3 regions of the Mesorhizobium sp. M0145 genome follow, and region 1 is predicted to be linked to each of the others. Evidence: predicted binding sites of a transcription regulator. Region 1 holds the regulator's gene; each other region holds the start of a gene.
What was found. The regulator LexA, encoded in region 1, represses DNA repair genes until DNA is damaged. The targets are predictions, from matches to a motif close to TGTTCNNNNTGTGTTCNG.
Positions count from the first base shown of each region.

Region 2: NKJ28_RS16540 (ImuA family protein) is a predicted target of LexA. The motif match lies at 2,105-2,122, and genes of this name have one in related genera.
Region 3: NKJ28_RS07250 (DNA recombination protein RmuC) is a predicted target of LexA. The motif match lies at 2,314-2,331, and genes of this name have one in related genera.

Region 1 covers NZ_JAMYTK010000013.1:160,070-166,331, forward strand. Annotated here, with positions in the region: gene kynU (kynureninase) at 1-1,198, opposite strand, end outside; gene lexA (transcriptional repressor LexA) at 1,647-2,381, shown strand; gene NKJ28_RS19820 (ComEC/Rec2 family competence protein) at 2,375-4,840, opposite strand; gene gltX (glutamate--tRNA ligase) at 4,937-6,262, shown strand, end outside.
Region 2 covers NZ_JAMYTK010000010.1:71,271-77,532, forward strand. Annotated here, with positions in the region: gene NKJ28_RS16525 (HpcH/HpaI aldolase/citrate lyase family protein) at 232-1,113, shown strand; gene NKJ28_RS16530 (DUF1737 domain-containing protein) at 1,142-1,348, shown strand; gene NKJ28_RS16535 (metallopeptidase family protein) at 1,540-1,962, opposite strand; gene NKJ28_RS16540 (ImuA family protein) at 2,146-3,228, shown strand; gene NKJ28_RS16545 (DUF6504 family protein) at 3,161-4,639, shown strand; gene NKJ28_RS16550 (error-prone DNA polymerase) at 4,636-6,262, shown strand, end outside.
Region 3 covers NZ_JAMYTK010000003.1:46,438-52,699, reverse strand. Annotated here, with positions in the region: gene truA (tRNA pseudouridine(38-40) synthase TruA) at 1-258, opposite strand, end outside; gene NKJ28_RS07265 (GNAT family N-acetyltransferase) at 277-786, opposite strand; gene fmt (methionyl-tRNA formyltransferase) at 783-1,712, opposite strand; gene def (peptide deformylase) at 1,730-2,260, opposite strand; gene NKJ28_RS07250 (DNA recombination protein RmuC) at 2,364-3,626, shown strand; gene NKJ28_RS07245 (GFA family protein) at 3,666-4,070, opposite strand; gene NKJ28_RS07240 (cation diffusion facilitator family transporter) at 4,138-5,100, opposite strand; gene NKJ28_RS07235 (transglutaminase-like domain-containing protein) at 5,223-6,032, opposite strand; gene NKJ28_RS07230 (hypothetical protein) at 6,247-6,262, shown strand, end outside.

The sequences.
Region 1 (6,262 bases):
TGCGCAGGATGTCCTCAAGCAATTTGACGGCCTGCCAGACATCGGCATAGCCGACATAGAGCGGGGTGAAGCCGAAGCGCATGGTCGATGGCGCGCGAAAATCGCCGATCACGCCACGTTCGATCAGCGCGCGCATGACCTGGTAGCCATGCTCATGCATGAATGAGATCTGGCTGCCGCGTTTTTCCCCATCGCGCGTGCTTTCGAGCGTGAGCCCGTAAGTGCCGCACTTTGCCTCGACAAGCTCGATGAACAGATCCGCCAGCGCGATGCTCTTCTTGCGCACCGCCGTCATGTCGACATCGTTCCAGATGTCGAGCGCGCCCTTCAGCGTGCGCATCGACAGGACCGGCTGCGTGCCGCACAGAAACCGGCGGATGCCGGTGCCGGCCGCATAGCCTGGCTCGAAGGCGAAGGGCCGTGCATGGCCCCACCAGCCGGTGAGCGGCTGCTGGATGTCGGAAAGATGCCGCTCAGCCGCATAGATGAAGGCAGGCGCGCCCGGGCCGCCATTCAGATATTTGTAGGTGCAGCCAACGGCAAAATCGGCGTTTGCCTTGTCGAGCTCGACTGGCATCGCGCCGGCGGTGTGGCAGAGATCCCAGACGATCATCGCCCCGGCTTCCTGAGCCCTGCGCGTCAGCGCCGGCATGTCGCGCAGTTCGCCCGACTTGTAGTTGACGTGGTTGACCAGCACCACGGCGGTGCGTTCGTCGATCAGCTCTTCGACGGTCGGCGCGTCGACCCCCGAGAGGCGCAGCAGCGTATCTTTTCGCGTCGAAACCACACCCTCAGCTATGTAGAGGTCCGTCGGAAAACTATCGCCCTCGGCGACGATGACCTGCCGCTCCGGTCGCATTGCCATGGCGGCGTGCAGCAGCTTGTAGATGTTGACCGATGTCGTGTCGCAGACCACTGTCTGGCCGGCCGCGGCACCGATCAGGCGCCCGAGCTGGTCGCCAAGTTCAAGCGGCATGTTGAACCAGCCGGCCGTGTTCCATGCGCGGATGAGATCATGCGACCATTCTTCGGTCGCGGCCTTGTGCAGTTCATCGAAAGCGGCACGTGAAGCAGCTCCTAGCGAATTGCCGTCGAGATAGATCACTCCTTGCGGCAACACAAAGCGGTCGCGCATTGCGCGCAGCGGATCCGCGGCATCCATCGCCTTTATGGCCGCGAGATCGGGAATTCCTGTCATGATTTGTCTGCTCCCCCAAGATCCAACGCAACGCCGGACACGCATCGACTGTTCTTCCATTACCTGGTTATGCGCAGCAAGGCTCCACCGGCGAGAAGCAGCCTGACCAGGCGGTGGAAACCGGGACTTAACCGCGAGGTTGGCGTTTTGAGTTCGTTTCGTTCACGGTGCATTGACCAAACCGCACAGTCGATAGGGGTTCACTTCCGTGCCCTTTGCCGACCGACGGCCGATGCCAGTGCCGCCTTCTAGGAGGCCAGAAGGGCGCAAACGAAAGCAGAATCAAGGCGATGAGGCTCGCGGCGGTGAAAATGCGGTACGCCGGTAGGGGACGTCGTTTGTTTCCCAAGCCTTAACGCATTCATTAAACTTTAAACAGTTGCGGAACACAACTGGAACAGATAGTGTTTGTTCTGGGTTTGTTTTTCTGATTCTGTTGGGGGTCGCTATGCTGACACGCAAACAACACGAACTGCTTATGTTCATCCACGAAAGATTGAAGGAAAGCGGTATTCCGCCCTCCTTCGACGAGATGAAGGAGGCGCTCGACCTGGCTTCCAAATCGGGAATCCATCGGCTGATTACGGCGCTGGAGGAGCGCGGCTTCATTCGCCGTTTGCCCAACCGGGCCCGTGCGCTGGAGGTGCTGCGCCTGCCTGACTCGATCGCCCCCGGCCTCAATGCGGCACGCAAGTTCTCGCCGAGTGTCATCCAGGGTAGTCTTGGGCAAGGCGCCCCTCGGCAGGGCAAGCCGACATCGTCGCGCGTCCCTGCAGCCGGCAATGACGACGATGTCGTCGCCGCCGTTTCGATCCCGGTGATGGGCCGCATCGCCGCCGGTGTGCCGATCGACGCCATCCAGCACCAGACGCATTCGATTTCGGTGCCGCCGGATATGATCATGGGCGGCGAGCATTATGCGCTCGAGGTCAAAGGCGATTCGATGATCGAGGCCGGCATTTTCGACGGCGACACGGTGATCATCCGCAATGCCGATACGGCGAGCCCCGGTGAGATCGTGGTGGCACTGGTCGACGAGGAGGAAGCGACGCTGAAGCGGTTCCGCCGCAAGGGCGCCTCGATCGCCCTGGAAGCCGCCAATCCGGCCTACGAGACGCGCATCTTCGGACCAGACAGGGTCAAGGTGCAGGGCAAGCTCGTCGGACTGATCCGCCGCTACTGAGCTCCGCCCTTGGCACCGGCTTTGGGGTTGTCGGCCCTGCGGTATGGCGGCAGGCCCCGTGCCGCGCGTGAAAATTTCCGCTGCACGTGCCAGGGCCGGTATGATTTTTCGACCGCGAAACGGATTTCGGCGCGCGTTGCCGCTTGTGGATCGAAGTAGACGGCGGCACTTCCCGCGTGCGCCAGTTGCCGTTTGGTGACGACGAGGACCAGCCGGTCGTAGTAGCAGGGGTTATGGGCGGTGGCGTCGTCGATGACGATCAAGCTGGCAAAGGCGCAGGCTGGCCGCGCAGTATCGCGGTCCTTGGCTTGCGCGATGATCGCGCCGGATGGATGTCTGGCAAGGCAGAGGCCGTCCGTGCAAATGAACGGCATGCCCGGCGGTAGGTCGGCCGGATCGGCAATGTCGAATTGCGGGTCGTTCTTTCCAGGTGTTTCCGGCGCGACGATAGCCTCTGATGTGAGCGCGCGTTTCCAGTTGTCGATGGTGAACTCATTCGGGCGTGCCCGGTTGACCGCGAGTTCACCGCTGCCGATCGGCAGCGCGACCAGCCGTGCGTCCTCCGAGACCAATACGTCGGGTATGCGTGTCTGCGTTGTCGTCAGCAAGCCGGCGAGCGCAAAAGGAAGTGCCGCCAGCCGCAACCAGGTCGTCGCCATGCTGGCAATGACGAGGGCGATCGTCACCAGAAGGACGGATCTCAGCGAAATCAGCCCGACCGCATCGATCGGCGAGCGCTCCGATATCCACCCGGACAGGGCGATCATCGCCGTCAGCCCCTTGCCCATGACATAGAGGAAAGGGCCATCCGCACCGAACGGCATCGCCAGCGCGCTGAGAACGGCGAAGGGCATGACGACCAGTGAGACGATGGGCATGATGGCCAGATTGGCGAACAGGCTGAGCGGCGCCACGCGCTGGAAATGCCATATGGCGAAAAGCGCCGTGGCGCTCCCTGCAATGATCGAGGTCATCGCCAGACCGCACATGCCCAGCAGGACCTTTCGAGTGGCAAAGCGTAGCGGCGACAGCCGCGGCGGCGGCGTGGTGGCCCTGCCGGCGCGGTAATCGGACCAGCCTGCATAGGCGCCGACAAGGGCCGCCGTCGCGGCGAAGGACATCTGGAAACTCGGACCGACCACCTCGTGCGGCGACACCAGGATGACCGCGATGGCCGAGATCGCCAGGTTGCGCATGGTGAGCGCGGCCCGGTCGAACAGCACGGCGATAAGCATCACCGCCAGCATGATGAAGCTGCGTTCGGCCGCCACGACAATGCCGGAAAAGACGAGGTAGGCCGCAATCGAAAAAAGCGCGGCGGCCGCGGCATATTTCTTGACCGGCCGTCGCGATGAGAAATCGGGAAACAGCGCAAAGGCACCCCGCAGCAGCGCCATGATGGTGCCGGCGACCAACGCCATATGCAGCCCCGAGATGGAGATGATGTGGTAGATGCCGGTGCGCCGCATCGCTTCGTTGATCTCCTCGGGAATGCCGGCGCGCACGCCGACGATCAGCGCAGCAGCAATCTCGCCCTCGGCACCGCCGATGCGGCTGCGGATATGGTCGGCGATGGATTCGCGCGCGTCTTCGATCGCGGAAGAAAGCTGCGCGGCAAGCGGCATGCTGCCCGACGACACGACTTTCGGATTGCCGAGAAAAAAGCCGCTGCCGCCGATACCGGCGAAATAGCTGTCGAAGGAGAAATCATAGCTGTCGGGCCGCACCGGGCCGGTCGGCGGCAGCAGCCGCACATAGCCGGTGATCTCGGAACCGGCGGTCAGCTCAGCCGGTATCTTCATCGCCGAAACGCGGACCCGTTCCGGCATGTAGCGCAGTGTCGGCCTGGCGGTTGAGGTCACATCGATTGTCAGCCTGATGCGGCCGCTCGCCATGGGCTCGTACGATACGACGCGACCCGTCAGCCGCGTCGAGATTTCGGAACCGAGCATATGCGTTCCGACACGCCATGTCTCGAACTTGGCGGCAAGTACGCCAAGCGCGCAGAGCAGCGCCACCATGAAGCACAGGCGCGTCCTGGGCCATGACCGCGAGACGACGGCACAAAGGGCCGCGAGGAGCGCGATTGCGATCGGCTGTGGAAAGGCCGGCTCCACCGACAGCCCGAAATATACGACCACCCCGCATGCGAGGAACACCGGCACCAGCAGGAAGGCGATGCCGCGGTCGAGTTCCAGGCCGGCTGCCGAGGTTACGCTGTTGCGGATACGGGACGGTGACGGGAGGCGGAAACGCCTGGGCAGGCGTACGATGGGCTCGCCCGCGGGCACGAGAACCGTTGCTGGGTCGCTGGCCGGCAGCGACGGAGCATCGAAGCGCCGAGCGGGTAGCAATGCCGGTGCCGGCAGGACAGGCGGGGGAGCGGCAAACAGCAAGCGTTCGCTGACGCCGCTGCCAACGTCCTCGCCCTCGCCCGCACCACGGCCTCGCACAGCCATCGGGTCTGCCCCTTGCGCCCTCGACCTCCTATGCTACATGAACGCGCAACGCGCGAAAGTCCGCAAACCCACTTCCTTCGCCCGCCTGAGAGTTCCATGCCCGATAAGGTCGTCACCCGTTTTGCCCCCTCGCCCACCGGCTATCTGCACATTGGCGGCGCGCGCACGGCGCTGTTCAACTGGCTGTATGCCAAGCACACAGGCGGCACGATGCTGCTGCGCATCGAGGACACCGACCGCGAGCGCTCCACCGATGCGGCGACGGCAGCCATTCTCGACGGACTTTCCTGGCTCGGACTCACCTGGGACGGCGCGCCTGTCTCGCAGTTCGAGCGCGCGCCGCGCCATCGCGAGGTGGCCGAGGAGCTGGTGCGCGTGGGCAAGGCCTATTACTGCTACGCGACGCCGGCGGAGCTGGAGGCGATGCGCGAGGCAGCGCGAGCCAAGGGGCTTCCGCCCCGCTATGATGGACGCTGGCGCGACCGCGACCCGTCGGAGGCGCCGCCCGGCGCCAAGGGGGCGATCCGCATCAAGGCGCCGACAGACGGCGAGACGGTGGTGCATGACCGCGTCCAGGGCGACGTGCGCTTTCCCAACAAGGATCTCGACGATTTCATTATTCTGCGCTCGGATGGCAATCCCACCTACATGCATGCCGTCGTCGTCGACGATCACGACATGGGCATCACCCACATCATCCGCGGCGACGATCATTTGACCAACGCGGCACGCCAGACCGTAATCTATCAGGCCATGGGCTGGGAGGTGCCGTCGATGTCGCATATCCCGCTGATCCACGGTGCCGACGGCGCCAAGCTGTCGAAGCGGCACGGTGCGCTTGGCGTCGAAGCCTATCGCGCTATGGGCTACCTGCCGGAGGCGCTGCTCAACTATCTGGCGAGGCTTGGCTGGAGCCACGGCGACGATGAGATCATGTCGATCGCCGACATGATTGCATGGTTCGACATTGGCGACGTCAACAAGGGCGCCGCCCGTTTCGACTTCGCCAAGCTCGAGGCGCTTAACGGCGTGCATATGCGCCGGATGAACGACGCGGCGCTGCTCGACATCTTCATCGCCACTCTGCCCTATCTTGAAGGCGGCCCGGCAATCGCCGCGCGCCTCGACGACAGACGCAGGGCGCAACTGCTTGCCGCTTTGCCGGGCCTGAAGGAGCGCGCCAAGACGCTGGTCGAACTTGTTGAAGGGGCTGCATTCCTTTTCGTCGAGCGGCCGCTGCCGGTCGACGAGAAGGCGGCGGCGCTGCTCAGCGGTGAGGCGCGCGCGATCCTGCGGGGCGCTCATGCGGCACTAGCCACGGTTTCGGAGTGGTCTGCCGCCTCAGCCGAAGCCGCGATCCGCGACTATGCGCAGGCCGCCGGCCATAAACTCGGCGCCGTGGCCCAACCTTTGCGCGCCGCG
Region 2 (6,262 bases), on a different contig from region 1:
CCGGACGAAAGGGAGGAGGTTTACCGAAGTCCGGGGCGGATCGACGAGCCACCAGCTTTCGCGGCGAAGCCGGTATGGCAGGGACCAACGGGAGTTCGTTCGCTCTTGCATGCCGCCCTTGTCGCATCCGGTCGGGTGGCAAGCGGGGCGGAGACGAGGAGATTTTCCGAAATTGCGCGCAGTTTTTATGCACGGCTTGCCTCGGCCGGCTGCAGACGGCATAGATCGGAGATGACCACCGAAAGCTACCGCCCGCGCCGCTCGGTGCTTTACGTCCCGGCTTCGAACGACAAGGCGCTGGCCAAGATCCAATCGCTGGCCTGCGATACCGTCGTCATCGATCTCGAGGACGCCGTCGCCCCGGCCGACAAGCCTTCCGCGCGCGAAAAGCTGGCGGCGATTTTCGCCGGCCATTCCAACCGGCGCTGCGAGATGGTGGTGCGCATCAATGCGCTGTCGAGCGAATGGGGCGCCGACGATCTGCCGGCCGCGGCAAAATGCACGCCCGACGCCATCCTGCTGCCCAAGGTCGACACGCCGCGCGACATCCTCGAGGCCGGCGACGTGCTCGACGACAATTTTATCGCGGACGAGGTCAAGCTGTGGGCGATGATCGAGACGCCCAAGGCGCTGCTCAATATCGGGCCGATCGCCGAGCTCGGCCGCGACCCAGCCTCTCGCCTGGTTTGTTTCGTTGCCGGAACGAACGACCTGATCAAGGACACCGGCATTCTCGCCACGCCCGATCGGCGCTATCTCGTGCCATGGCTGATGCAAATGGTGCTCGCGGCGCGTGCCGGCGGCCTCGACCTGCTCGATGGCGTCTTCAATGATTTTCGCGATATGGACGGGTTTGCGCGCGAGTGCACGGAAGCGGCCGCCATGGGTTTTGACGGCAAGTCGCTGATCCACCCAGCTCAGATCGAAGCCGCGAACCGCGCCTTTGCACCGTCGCCCGAAGCAATAGCCGAGGCGCGCGCGGTCAAGGATGCCTTCGCGTTCGCCGAAAATACCGGTAGGGCGGTAGTTGCGCTGAACGGCAAGATGGTCGAGCGGCTGCATCTGGCGCAGGCCGAAAAACTGCTGGCGAAGGCCGCCGCTGTTCGCGCATGACTAACGTAACTGACGACAGGATTGAAGAATGAAACTCTACCGCTTTCTGTCCGGCCCGGACGATGCCAGCTTCTGCCACAAGGTGACGGCGGCGCTGAACAAGGGCTGGCACCTGTTCGGCTCGCCGACCTATGCCTATGACAAGGAGGCCAAGACCATGCGCTGCGGCCAGGCCGTGGTGAAGGACATCGAGGGCCAGGAATACGGCCCCGACACCAAGCTCAGCGATTGGTAGGCTTTGCAAAAGCGCCGAAGCAGGGTGTGTTGAGATTCAGGTCAGGCCGCGCCGGAGTCGAAGACGGGCGCGAAGCGACCAGACTGGGTGGTTTCCGAGAACCGGAGCGGAGCGTACTTTTGGGGACGTTAACACCGGAAGTGCGGGAAGCCGCCGTTCGCAGGCCGGCATCACCTGAATATCAGCACATCCTACTCCGCTGCCTCTTCGATCTTCTCCATATCGTCGTCCGACAGGCCGAAATGGTGGCCGATCTCGTGGATCAGCACATGGGTGACGATGTCGCCCAGCGTTTCCTCGTTCTCGGCCCAGTAGTCGAGGATGGCGCGACGATAGAGCGTGATGCGGTTCGGCCCCTCGCCGGTCTGCGGATTCCAGCGCTCGGCGATGCCGCGCCCCTCGAACAGGCCGAGCAGGTCGAAGGGCGTTTCCAGCGAAAGGTCGTCCATGATCTCGTCGGTCGGGAATTCGGCGATCTGAATGACGATCTCGCCGGTCAGCTTGCGAAAGTCCTCCGGCAGATGGGCATAGGCCTCCAGCGCCAGGAGCTCGATTTCCTCCATCGTTGGCGAAAGCTGGTCGTGCCAGATGCGTGTTTGGTAGATGCGAGCCATGCTTTGTCCTTTGATCCCGGCATATAGGCTTTCAGGCCGGACTCGGCAAATGGTCGGGCTGGAGTGCCCGTGTCATGCCCCCACTACAGGAATAAATTCCCCATGACTCCGCTTGACTCTTCGGGCGGCCTCTGGAATCCTAGGGAACATAGCAGGAACAATTGTGAGTGGAAGCTGACCGTCATGGCGACAAGCGCCGTGGCGCGGGAGACTGTTTTTGCCCTGCGCCGCCAGATCGCGAAGATCGAAGGGACCTTGCCCGAGCGCCTGGAGGCGCCGGCCAGTTCGTCGTTTGACGCGGATGTCCCTCGTCAGAGTCTGACACCCTCTCGGCATCCGACACCCGCTCGGAATCTGACCATTGTCCGGCGCGGCCTTGCCGTGGCGCCGCCCGATGCGTTTTTGCGCACCGGCGCCGAGCGCCTCGATGCTGCGCTGAGCGGCGGCCTGCCGAAGGCGGCGGTGAGCGAGTTTCATGGCGCCGCGACCCGCGATGCCGGGGCCGTTGCCGGTTTTGCCTTGTCGCTCGTCAGCCTGATCCTAAGCCAGGGGCCGCGATTGCCGGTGCTGTGGATCGGCACATCAGAGGTTTTCCGCGAGGCCGGCTTTCCCTATGCCAGGGGGCTTCACGCCTTCTTCGGCATCGAGCCGGAGCAATTGCTGTTTTCCGAGGCGCCAAGGCTGCTCGATGCGCTGTGGATCGCCGAGGAGGCTGCCCGGATGACGGCGCTGGCCGCCGTCATCCTCGAAATCCGCGGCAGCCCGCAGCGGCTTGACCTCACCGCGACGCGGCGGCTGCACGCCCGCGCGCAGAGTGCGGGCCGGCCGCTGTTCCTGCTGCGCCAGGCCGGCGAGCCCGAACCGACGGCAGCGCCCGTCCGCCTCATCCTGTCGGCGGCACCGGCGGCAACGCGTAAGACGCTTGCCGGGCCGCTCGCCGGCTCGATCGGCCGGCCCGCCTTCACCGTCGCCATCGGCAAGAGCTGCACGGCCTTGCCCGGAAAATTCACACTGGAGTGGAACCCCGATGAACGCATATTCGAAGAAAGACGGGGCGAGCAAGGAAGGTCTCAGGAATGGGCCCCAGAACGGCCAAAGACTCCTATCCCTGTGGTTTCCGCATCTCGCCGCCGAGAGGATCCTGCGGCAGCGTCTGGGGCGGTCCTGGCGTTCCCGGCCGTCGGATCACCTGCCGCTGGTGATCAGTCACCGCGACCGGAACGCCCAGCGCATCGCCGCCCTCGACGAGCGGGCCGAGGCGCTTAATCTGAAGCGCGGCATGGGCATAGCCGACGCACGCGCCATGCATCCCTCGATCGACATCGTGGAGGCCGATCCGGAGGCCGACCGGCGCCTGCTCGAAGGCCTCGCCGACTGGTGCGACCGCTATACCCCGCTGGTGGCGCTTGACGGGACCGACGGCCTCTATCTCGACGTCACCGGCTGCACCCATCTTTTCGGCGGCGAACGCTCGATGCTGGACGATATCCTGTCGCGTTTTTTCCATCAGGGCTTCGATGTCCGCGCCGGGCTTGCCGCCACGCCTGGTGCTGCCTGGGCGGCGGCGCGGTTTGCTGGCGACCGCATCGTGCCCGATGGTGAGGAGGAAGCGCTTCTCGCGCCCTTGCCGCTGGCGGCGCTGCGCATCGACCCGGAGGTACGCGCCAGCCTCGAAAGCGTCGGCCTGCGCACGGCGGGCGCCGTCATGGCGGCACCGCGCGCGCCGCTGGCCCGCCGCTTCGGCGCATCGCTGCTCTTGCGTCTCGACCAGGCGCTTGGCCGCCTCGAGGAGGCCGTGTCGCCGCGCCTGCCGGTGGCACCGCTTTCGGTCGAGCGTCACCTTGCCGAGCCGATCATGCTGACCGAGGACATCGAGCGGCTGACCGGCATGCTGGCGACCACCTTGAAGAGCGACCTCGAGCGTCGCGGCGAGGGCGCAAGGCGGCTGGCGCTGCTGCTTTTCCGCGTCGATGGCGGCGTCAGCCGCATCGCCGTCGGCACCTCGCGGCCTCTGCGCGAGCCGCGGCTGATCCAGAAATTGTTCCACGAAAGGCTTGCCGCGCTCGAACAGGATATCGACGCCGGCTATGGCTTCGATCTCGTGCGCCTTTCGGTGCTGACCGCCGCCGCCTTCGACATGCAGCAGGCCGACCTTGCCGGCGAGACGAGCGACGACGGTGCCGATATCGCGCTTTTTGCCGACCGCATTCGCGCCCGGCTCGGCGAAGGCGCGGTCTTGAAGCCGGTCGCCGTCGAGAGCCATTTGCCGGAGCGCGCCGTCGCCACCCTTCCCTTCACGGAGGCGCCGCAGAGAAGCTCGCCGCCGAAGCAGCCGGACAAGGCGAAGGACGCTCCCTCGACCGTCTTCCAGCCGGAACGGCCGATCCGGCTTTTCCGTTCGCCCGAGCCGATCGAGGTGCCGGCCACCGAAATGCCGGAAGGCCCGCCTTTGAACTTCCGCTGGCGGCGCGCGCTCTATCGGGTCGCGCGCGCCGAAGGGCCGGAGCGCATCGCGCCGGAATGGTGGCGAGGGGCGGCGGGACGAGAAGATGCCCCGACCCGGGATTATTTCCGCATCGAGGATGCCGACGGCCGCCGTTACTGGCTCTATCGCCAGGGCCTTTACAGCGCCTCGCAGCCCTCGCCGCGCTGGTTCATGCATGGGATCTTCGCATGAATGCGCTGACGGCCAACCCCTATGCCGAATTCGGCATCCAGTCGAACTTCTCGTTTCTGCGCGGTGCCTCGAAACCGGAGGAGCTGGTGGTCGCGGCAAAATTCCTGGGGTTTTCGGCGATCGGTCTCGCCGACCGCAACACGGTGGCGGGCGTGGTGCGCGCCTGGCAGCAGGCCAAGGTGGAGGGTGCTTCCTATCATCCCGGCTGCCGCCTGGTTTTTTGCGACGGCACGCCGGACATCCTCGCCTACCCGCAGGATCGCAAGGGCTGGGGGCATCTCTGCCGCATGCTGACGCAGGCCAATCTGCGTGACGAGAACGAAAAAGGGGCGACGCTCCTCAAACAGAGCGATCTTCTCGAATGGGGCGATCTCCTGTCGCTCGCCATACTGCCGGATGTGTCGGCGGACGCGGAAACCAGCCTCGCACTCCTTAGCCGGCTCACGGATCGTTTCGGTGAAAACCTGCGGCTTGCGGTTTCGCCGGATTACCGCGGCAACGACCGCTTCCGTATCGAGCAGGCGGCGGCGATGGCGGAGCTGGCCGGCATCCCGTTGATGGCGACCAACGATGTTCTCTACCATACGTCGGAACGGCGCCCGCTGCAGGACGTGCTGACGGCGATCCGCCTCAATGTGCCCGTCGCCGAGGTGGGCCTGGAGCTGGCGGCCAATGCCGAGCGTCACTTAAAGCCGCCGCTGGAGATGGCACGGCTTTTCCGCAGGCATCCGCAAGCGCTGGCGGAAACGCTGCGTTTTGCCGGCGAGCTGACCTTCTCGCTCAGTGACCTGCAATACAACTATCCCGACGAGCCGACGGAATCGGGTCTTGGGCCGCAGGCCGAACTGGAAAGGCTGGCCAAGGAGGGAGCCGCCATCCGCTACCCCTCGGGCGTGCCCGCTTTTGTGACGCAGCGCATCGAGGAGGAGCTCGCTCTGATCGAGCGCCTGAACTACGCGCGCTATTTCCTGACTGTCCACGACATCGTCAAATTCGCCCGCAGCCAGAACATTCTCTGCCAGGGGCGCGGCTCTGCCGCCAACTCGATCATCTGCTTCTGCATTGGCATCACCGAAGTCGGCCCGGACAAGATCGAAACGCTTTTCGAACGCTTCATTTCCGAGGAAAGAAACGAGCCGCCCGACATCGACGTCGATTTCGAGCATGAAAAGCGCGAGGAGGTCATCCAGTACATCTATTCCAAATACAGCACCAAGCGCACCGCGCTGGCCGCCGCCGTCGTCAGCTACCGGGGCCGCTCGGCGATGCGCGAAGTGGCCAAGGCGATGGGCCTGTCGGACGACGTCCGGGGCGCGCTGTCCAGTTCGATCTGGGGCTGGTCGACCTCGGAGCTCGGCGAAAAGGAGACAAAGGCCGGCGGCCTCGATCAGACCGATCCATCGACAAGGCATGTGATCGAATGCGCCAACGAGATCATGGGCTTTCCTCGTCATTTGTCGCAGCATGTCGGCGGTTTCGTCATCACCCGGGACCGGCTCGACGAGATCGTGCCCATCGTCAAGACGGCGATGGACGAGCGCAAGATGGTCGAGTGGGACAAGGACGATCTCGACGCGGTGAAAATCCTTAAAGTGGACGTGCTGGCGCTCGGCATGCTGACCT
Region 3 (6,262 bases), on a different contig from region 1:
GGCCGCCTGCAGATGCGCGTTGACGGCGTCGCGCACCTTGTCGCCGGGCCATGCCTTGATCAGATCGACATGCGCCACCTGAGCGGTCGCATGGACGCCGGCATCGGTGCGGCCGGCGGCGCGCAGCGAAACCTGCTCACCACAGAACTTCTCGATCGCCTGCTCGATCGCCTGCTGCACCGATGGCTGGTTGGCCTGGCGCTGCCAGCCGGCGAAGAGACTGCCGTCATATTCGATGTCGAGGCGAAAACGCGGCATTCCCGGATCGAGGCGAAATCAGGCGGCGAGGGCTGAGCCGAAGGCCGAGGCGTAGACCAGCCTGCCGGTCTCCGGCGCCTCGCCCCAGGCAAGCGCCTGCAAAGCCTCGCTTTGGTAGTCGCTGTCGAATTTCGCGGCACGGGCACGGCTGTAGCCGAAACGCCCATAATAGGCCGGATCGCCGAGCACCACGGCGAGCGTCTCGCCGGCAGCTTTCAGGCGGATATGCGCCTCGCGGACCAGCGCACCGCCGATGCCGGTGCCGTGGAACGACGGCTCGACCGCTAGAGGCGCCAGCGCCACCGCCGGGAAACTCTTGCCGCCATTCTGCACGAAGAGCCGTGAAAACAGGATATGGCCGACCACTTGCCCGTCTTCGTCCGCCACCAGTTCGACGACGGCATCACCGCCGGTGACCAGCGCGTCGACCAGTCCGGCCTCCGTCTGCTGGCCGAACGCGTGTTCTTCGACAAGGCGGATCGCCTCGCGGTCCCGCGGCGTCGGCGCGCGTATGGACATCATGCTCATGACAATTTCATTCCTTTTTCGAGCTTGGCCCCGCGCAGAAACTCCTGCGCGGCAATGGGCCTTCCGCCCGCACGTTGAACTTCGACCGGCCTGATCGCGCCTGACCCGCAGGCGACCGTCAGCCGGTCATCGAGAATTCCTCCCGGTTCGCCGGCGCCTTGCGAGAGCGTCGAGCGAAGCAGTTTCAGCCGTTCCACGCGGCCGCCGATTTCGGCCTCGCACCATGCACCGGGAAAGGGCGACAGGCCGCGAATCTGGTTGTGCACGTCGCCGGCAGGTCGCAGCCAGTCTATGCGAGTCTCCGATTTATCGATTTTCTTGGCGTAGGTCACCCCCACCTCCGCCTGTGTGGTAAATGTCAGCGTATTCCGCTCCAGCCGTTCGAGCGCTTGCACGATCAGCGCAGCACCGAGGACCATCAGCCGGTCGTGCAGATCGCCGGCCGTCATGTCGGGTCCAATGGGACATTTTTCAACCATTGCCACCGGCCCGGTGTCGAGGCCTTCCTCCATCCGCATCACCATAATGCCCGTTTCGGTATCGCCGGCCATGATGGCGCGCTGGATAGGGGCAGCGCCGCGCCAGCGCGGCAATAGCGATGCGTGACCGTTGAGGCAACCTAGCCGCGGCGCCTCGAGAATGGGTTTGGGTAGAAGCAATCCGTAGGCGACGACCACGGCGACGTCGGCGCGCAAGGCGCGGAACGCCTCCTGCTCCGCCTCGCTCTTCAGCGACACCGGCGACCGCACCTCGATGCCAAGCCGCTCCGCCTCGCGCTGCACCGGCGACGGCGTCAGTTCGAGCCCGCGCCGGCCGCCGGCGCGCGGCGGCTGCGTGTAGACGGCCGTCAACCCGTGCCCGGCCCCGGCAATCGCCCGCAGCGTCGGCACAGAGAATTCAGGCGTACCCATGAAGATGACACGCAGGGGCATTTCGTCGACGCCTACCCCACCATCTTGCCCGGCGCCTTGTCCCTGGCGAGCTTCTTGAATTTCTTGACCACCATGTCGCGCTTCAGCTTGGAGATGTGATCGATGAACAGCACGCCGTTGAGGTGGTCGATTTCATGCTGCAGGCAGGTCGCCATCAGCCCCTCGGCCTCGATCTCCTGCAGCTTGCCGTCGCGGTCGAGAAACTTCACCCGCACCGCCGCCGGACGCTCGACCTCGGCATAGTAATCCGGGATCGACAGGCAGCCTTCCTCGTAGACCGAACGCTGGTCGGAGCTTTCGAGGATTTCGGGATTGATGAAGACGTGCGGTGCCGGCGTCTCGTCCTCCTTGGCCAGGTCGATCACCAGCATGCGCAAGGGTTCGCCAACCTGGATCGCCGCGAGGCCGATACCGGGCGCGTCATACATGGTGTCCAGCATGTCGCCGGCCAGTTTGCGCAGATCGCCGTCGACACGCTCGACCGGTTTTGAAACCTGGCGCAGGACGGGATCGGGGAGGATGATAAGCGGCTTGATCGACATGGCGTCTCACCTAAGACCTCGCAGGAAAAGCGTCAACCGGGGCGCCTTCGGGTCGTTCACGTTTTGATCTGTGCCGGCAGACCGAATCATCTATGCTGTCGACATGAACGATCTGGCCACCATCCTGTCCGAACCTGTCGCCCGCCTCGGCGCCACCACGATCACGCTCGGCCAAGCCCTGGGTTTCGGCGCAATGCTGTTCCTCGGCCTGTTCGTGGCGCTCGTCGTTGCGCTCTGGCGATCGGCCAAGGCGCGTGCAGTGGCGGCCGCCGAAGCCGCCGACCACGCCCGCGACGCCGAGGTGCGGATGGCTGGTATCTTGGCAAGCCAGGCGGAAATGCAGGGCCGCATGGGCGCCATCGCCGAAGTGTTCGGGGCGCGCCAGGCGGAACTGACACAGTCGATCGGCCAGCGTCTCGATGCCATGACCGGCCGCCTGGGCCAGACCATGACCGAGCAGACGAGATCGACGCATGAGAGCCTCGCCAAGCTGCAGGAACGGCTGGCGGTCATCGATATCGCGCAAGGCAACATCCAGTCGCTGGCCGGCCAGGTCGTGCAATTGCAGGCGATCCTTTCCAACAAGCAGACGCGCGGCGCCTTCGGCCAGTCGCGCATGGAAGCCATCGTCGCCGACGGATTGCCGCACGGCGCCTATGAATTCCAGGCGACCTTGTCGAATGGCAGCCGGCCCGACTGCCTGGTGAAGATGCCGAACGGCGCACCGTCGCTTGCCATCGACGCAAAGTTTCCGCTCGAGGCGTGGAATGCCATCCGTGCCGCCGAAGGCGCCGACCTGCAGAAGTCCGCCGCACAGGCTTTCCGCCGCGACATCGAGGTGCATGTCCGCGATATTTCCGAAAAATACCTGATCCAGGGCGAGACGCAGGACACCGCCTTCATGTTCGTGCCTTCGGAATCGGTGTTCGCCGAAATCCATGAGAATTTCGAGGCCGTTGTCCAAAAGGCGCATCGCTCGCGGATCGTCATCGTCTCGCCATCGCTTTTGATGCTGTCGATCCAGGTCATCCAGGCAATCCTCAAGGATGCCCGCATGCGCGAGCAGGCACACCTGATCCAGGGCGAGGTTATCCGGCTGATGGAAGATGTTTCCCGGCTCGACGAGCGGGTGCGCAAATTGCAGACGCATTTCGGCCAATCGGCCAAGGATATCGACGACATTCTGGTCTCGACATCGAAGGTGACCAGGCGCGGACAAAAGATCGAGGCGCTAGAGTTTGGCGTGCAGCCGGCGGAGGACACCGCTGGTTCGAATGGCAGCGGAGCAAAAGCGGAAAGTAGCCCGCGCGTCGCCGATTCGAAAACCGGGCAGTTGAGGCTAAGGGTCGTCGAAGGCGACGATTGAGAGCTACGCCGGAACCGGAGGCTTCGCCCGGGTCTGGCGCTACTGCTCCTCGATGATGGTTGTGCCTTCGAATTCCGGCAGCCAATGCAGCGCCGAGCGGTGCCAGATCTGCTTTCTCGGCACCAGTTGCTCGCGCTGCCGTGCCGTGCCGACCCTGATACCGTAAACCTTCGGTCCCTCGCCCGCCGACGTGGCGTAGAGATGCGAGCCGCATCCACCGCAAAATGCCTGGGCGCGCTTGGCGCCGCTCGAACCGGTCTTGATGTAGATCTTCGGCGTGCCCTTGGTGATCCTGTAATTGTCCTCGGACGCCGGCACGGTGACGCGAAAGGCCGTTCCGGTTAGCTTCTGACAATCGATGCAGTGACAAATGGTGGTCTTTTCCGGATCGACTTCGGCCTCGTAAGTGATAGCGCCACAATGACACGCGCCGTCGATTTTCATCTTCGTTCCTCCTGGAGCTTTTGCCCGCAATCATAACCGGGACTGCCCGATGGCGCAGCCATTTTCCTCAGGCCGGTTCCCCTCCGGACGCCGCCAAGGCCTTGCTCCGGCGTTCCCAGGTGCCGGTGGTCTGCGGCTTGACGAAGAGCCGCGTCACCTCCGGCATCTCCGCCTTCAGCCGCGTCTCGAGGCGCTCGACACAGGTCTCTATCTCCGGCGCCGACAAATGATCCTCGAACTCGATGCTCAAAGCGGCGACGATCTCCTGCGGACCCATATGCAGCGTCAGCGCGCCATTCGCCCGCTGCACCGCCGGGTCCTGCTGGACGATGGCCAGCACCTCTGTTTGCACCTCGGGCGAAGCCGGCTCGCCGAGCAGCAGGCTTTTGCTTTCGCGCGCCAGGAAGATCGCGGTCCCGCCCAGGATCAGCGCGATGCCGATCGACGCGGCGCCGTCGAGCTTCGGCATGTCCAGCAGTTCCGCCGCCGATATCCCGGCGAAGGCGACAACGAGGCCGAGAAGTGCCGCGCTGTCCTCGAAGAGTACGGTGTAGACACTCGGATCCTTGCTGAGCTGCACCGCCTCGAGCCAGCCGTGGCTGCCTTTTTGGTGGCGGAATTCCTTCAGCGCCACCAGCCAAGAGGTGCCTTCGAAGAGGAAGGAAACGCCAAGGACAGCGTAGTTCACCTTGGCGTTGGCAATCGGCTCCGGCGCCATGATGTGCGTCACGCCTTCGTAGAACGATATGCCGGCACCCAGTGCAAAGACGAGGAGCGCGACGATGAAGCTCCAGAAGTACAGCTCGCGGCCATGGCCGAGCGGATGCGTACGGTCGGCCGGCCGGGCGGCACGGTGCATGCCGTAAAGCAGCAGGCTGCCATTGCCGGTATCGACGAGCGAGTGGACGCCTTCCGAGAGCATTGCCGAGCTGCCCGTGAACAAGGCAGCGGCAAATTTGGTCAGTGCGATCGCAAGATTTCCGGCGAGCGCCGCATAGATCACTTTTTTCGACCCGCCATGCGCCGCCATGGTGTGCTGCCTTGGTTGATGCACCGAGATTGGCGGAGCGCCCGCCCACGCTCCACAGTCCCCACAACGCCCGAAGTGCCCAGTTGTTCACAGGGTCAGTTGTTCAAAAGGGCGGCGCGGGGCTATTCGACGACCTCGTCCGTCCAGACCTTGAAGCCAGCCAGCGCGCCCGGCCCAAAAATGTGGGTCAGCGGCACATCGGCGGCATCGCGTCCGGAGGCAATCAGGATGCGGCCGATGCGCGGCGCGTTATTGCGCGGGTCGAACGCATGCCAGCGGCCGCCGAGATAGACCTCCATCCAAGCGGCGAAATCCATGTCCGACCACGGCTTTGGCAGGCCGATATCACTGATATAGCCGGTGCAGTAGCGGGTCGGAATGTTCAGGGCGCGGCAGAAGGCAACAGCGAGGTGAGCAAAGTCGCGGCATACACCACTCTGCTCGCGATAGGCCTCGGCGGCGGTGCGCGTCGGCCGTGCATTGAAATAGTTGAAGACGATGTGGTTATGGACGAAGTCGCAGACCGCCTGGACGCGCGGAATGCCGAGCGGGGTGTTGCCGAACAGCCGCCACGCTTCATTCGACAGCACGTCGCTCTCGCAATAACGGCTGGGCAGCAGGAACAGCAGCGTCTCCGACGGCAGATCGCGCACCTCGTGCTGCCACGCCGTCAGCTCGCGCGTCTCGAAGGAGCCGGGGTCGCGGATCACCGCGTCCGTGCCGAACGCAAAGCGCCCGGCCGGCGCAACGAAACGGTTGCACCAATTGCCGAAACTGTCGCGGTAGCTTTCGATCGGCACCGGCGGGTTCGACGTCAGGAAGTCCGGCCGCTCAAGATCGGATGCGCGCGAATAATGGACGTTTAGCATCGCGATCAGCGGTGTTTCCTGCGGGAAGTCGAAGCTCATCTGGCAACCGATGTGGATCCGCATTGTCGTCCTGACCGGCCTGCCTGATCATCAGCCGGCGAAACGCAAGGGCTGATGCTGCAGTGCGAAGAAGACCATGGCACGGACCGCTGCGGTTTACGAGGGAATTAGAAACCAGTTGACAGCCATCGGCCAGGGCGACTGCACGGCAGCGGCCTCTTGCAGTCGAGCGTTTCTCTTGTTTCACTTCGCCAGACATCAACTGGAGGAACGAATCATGGCTAAGGGTGCGA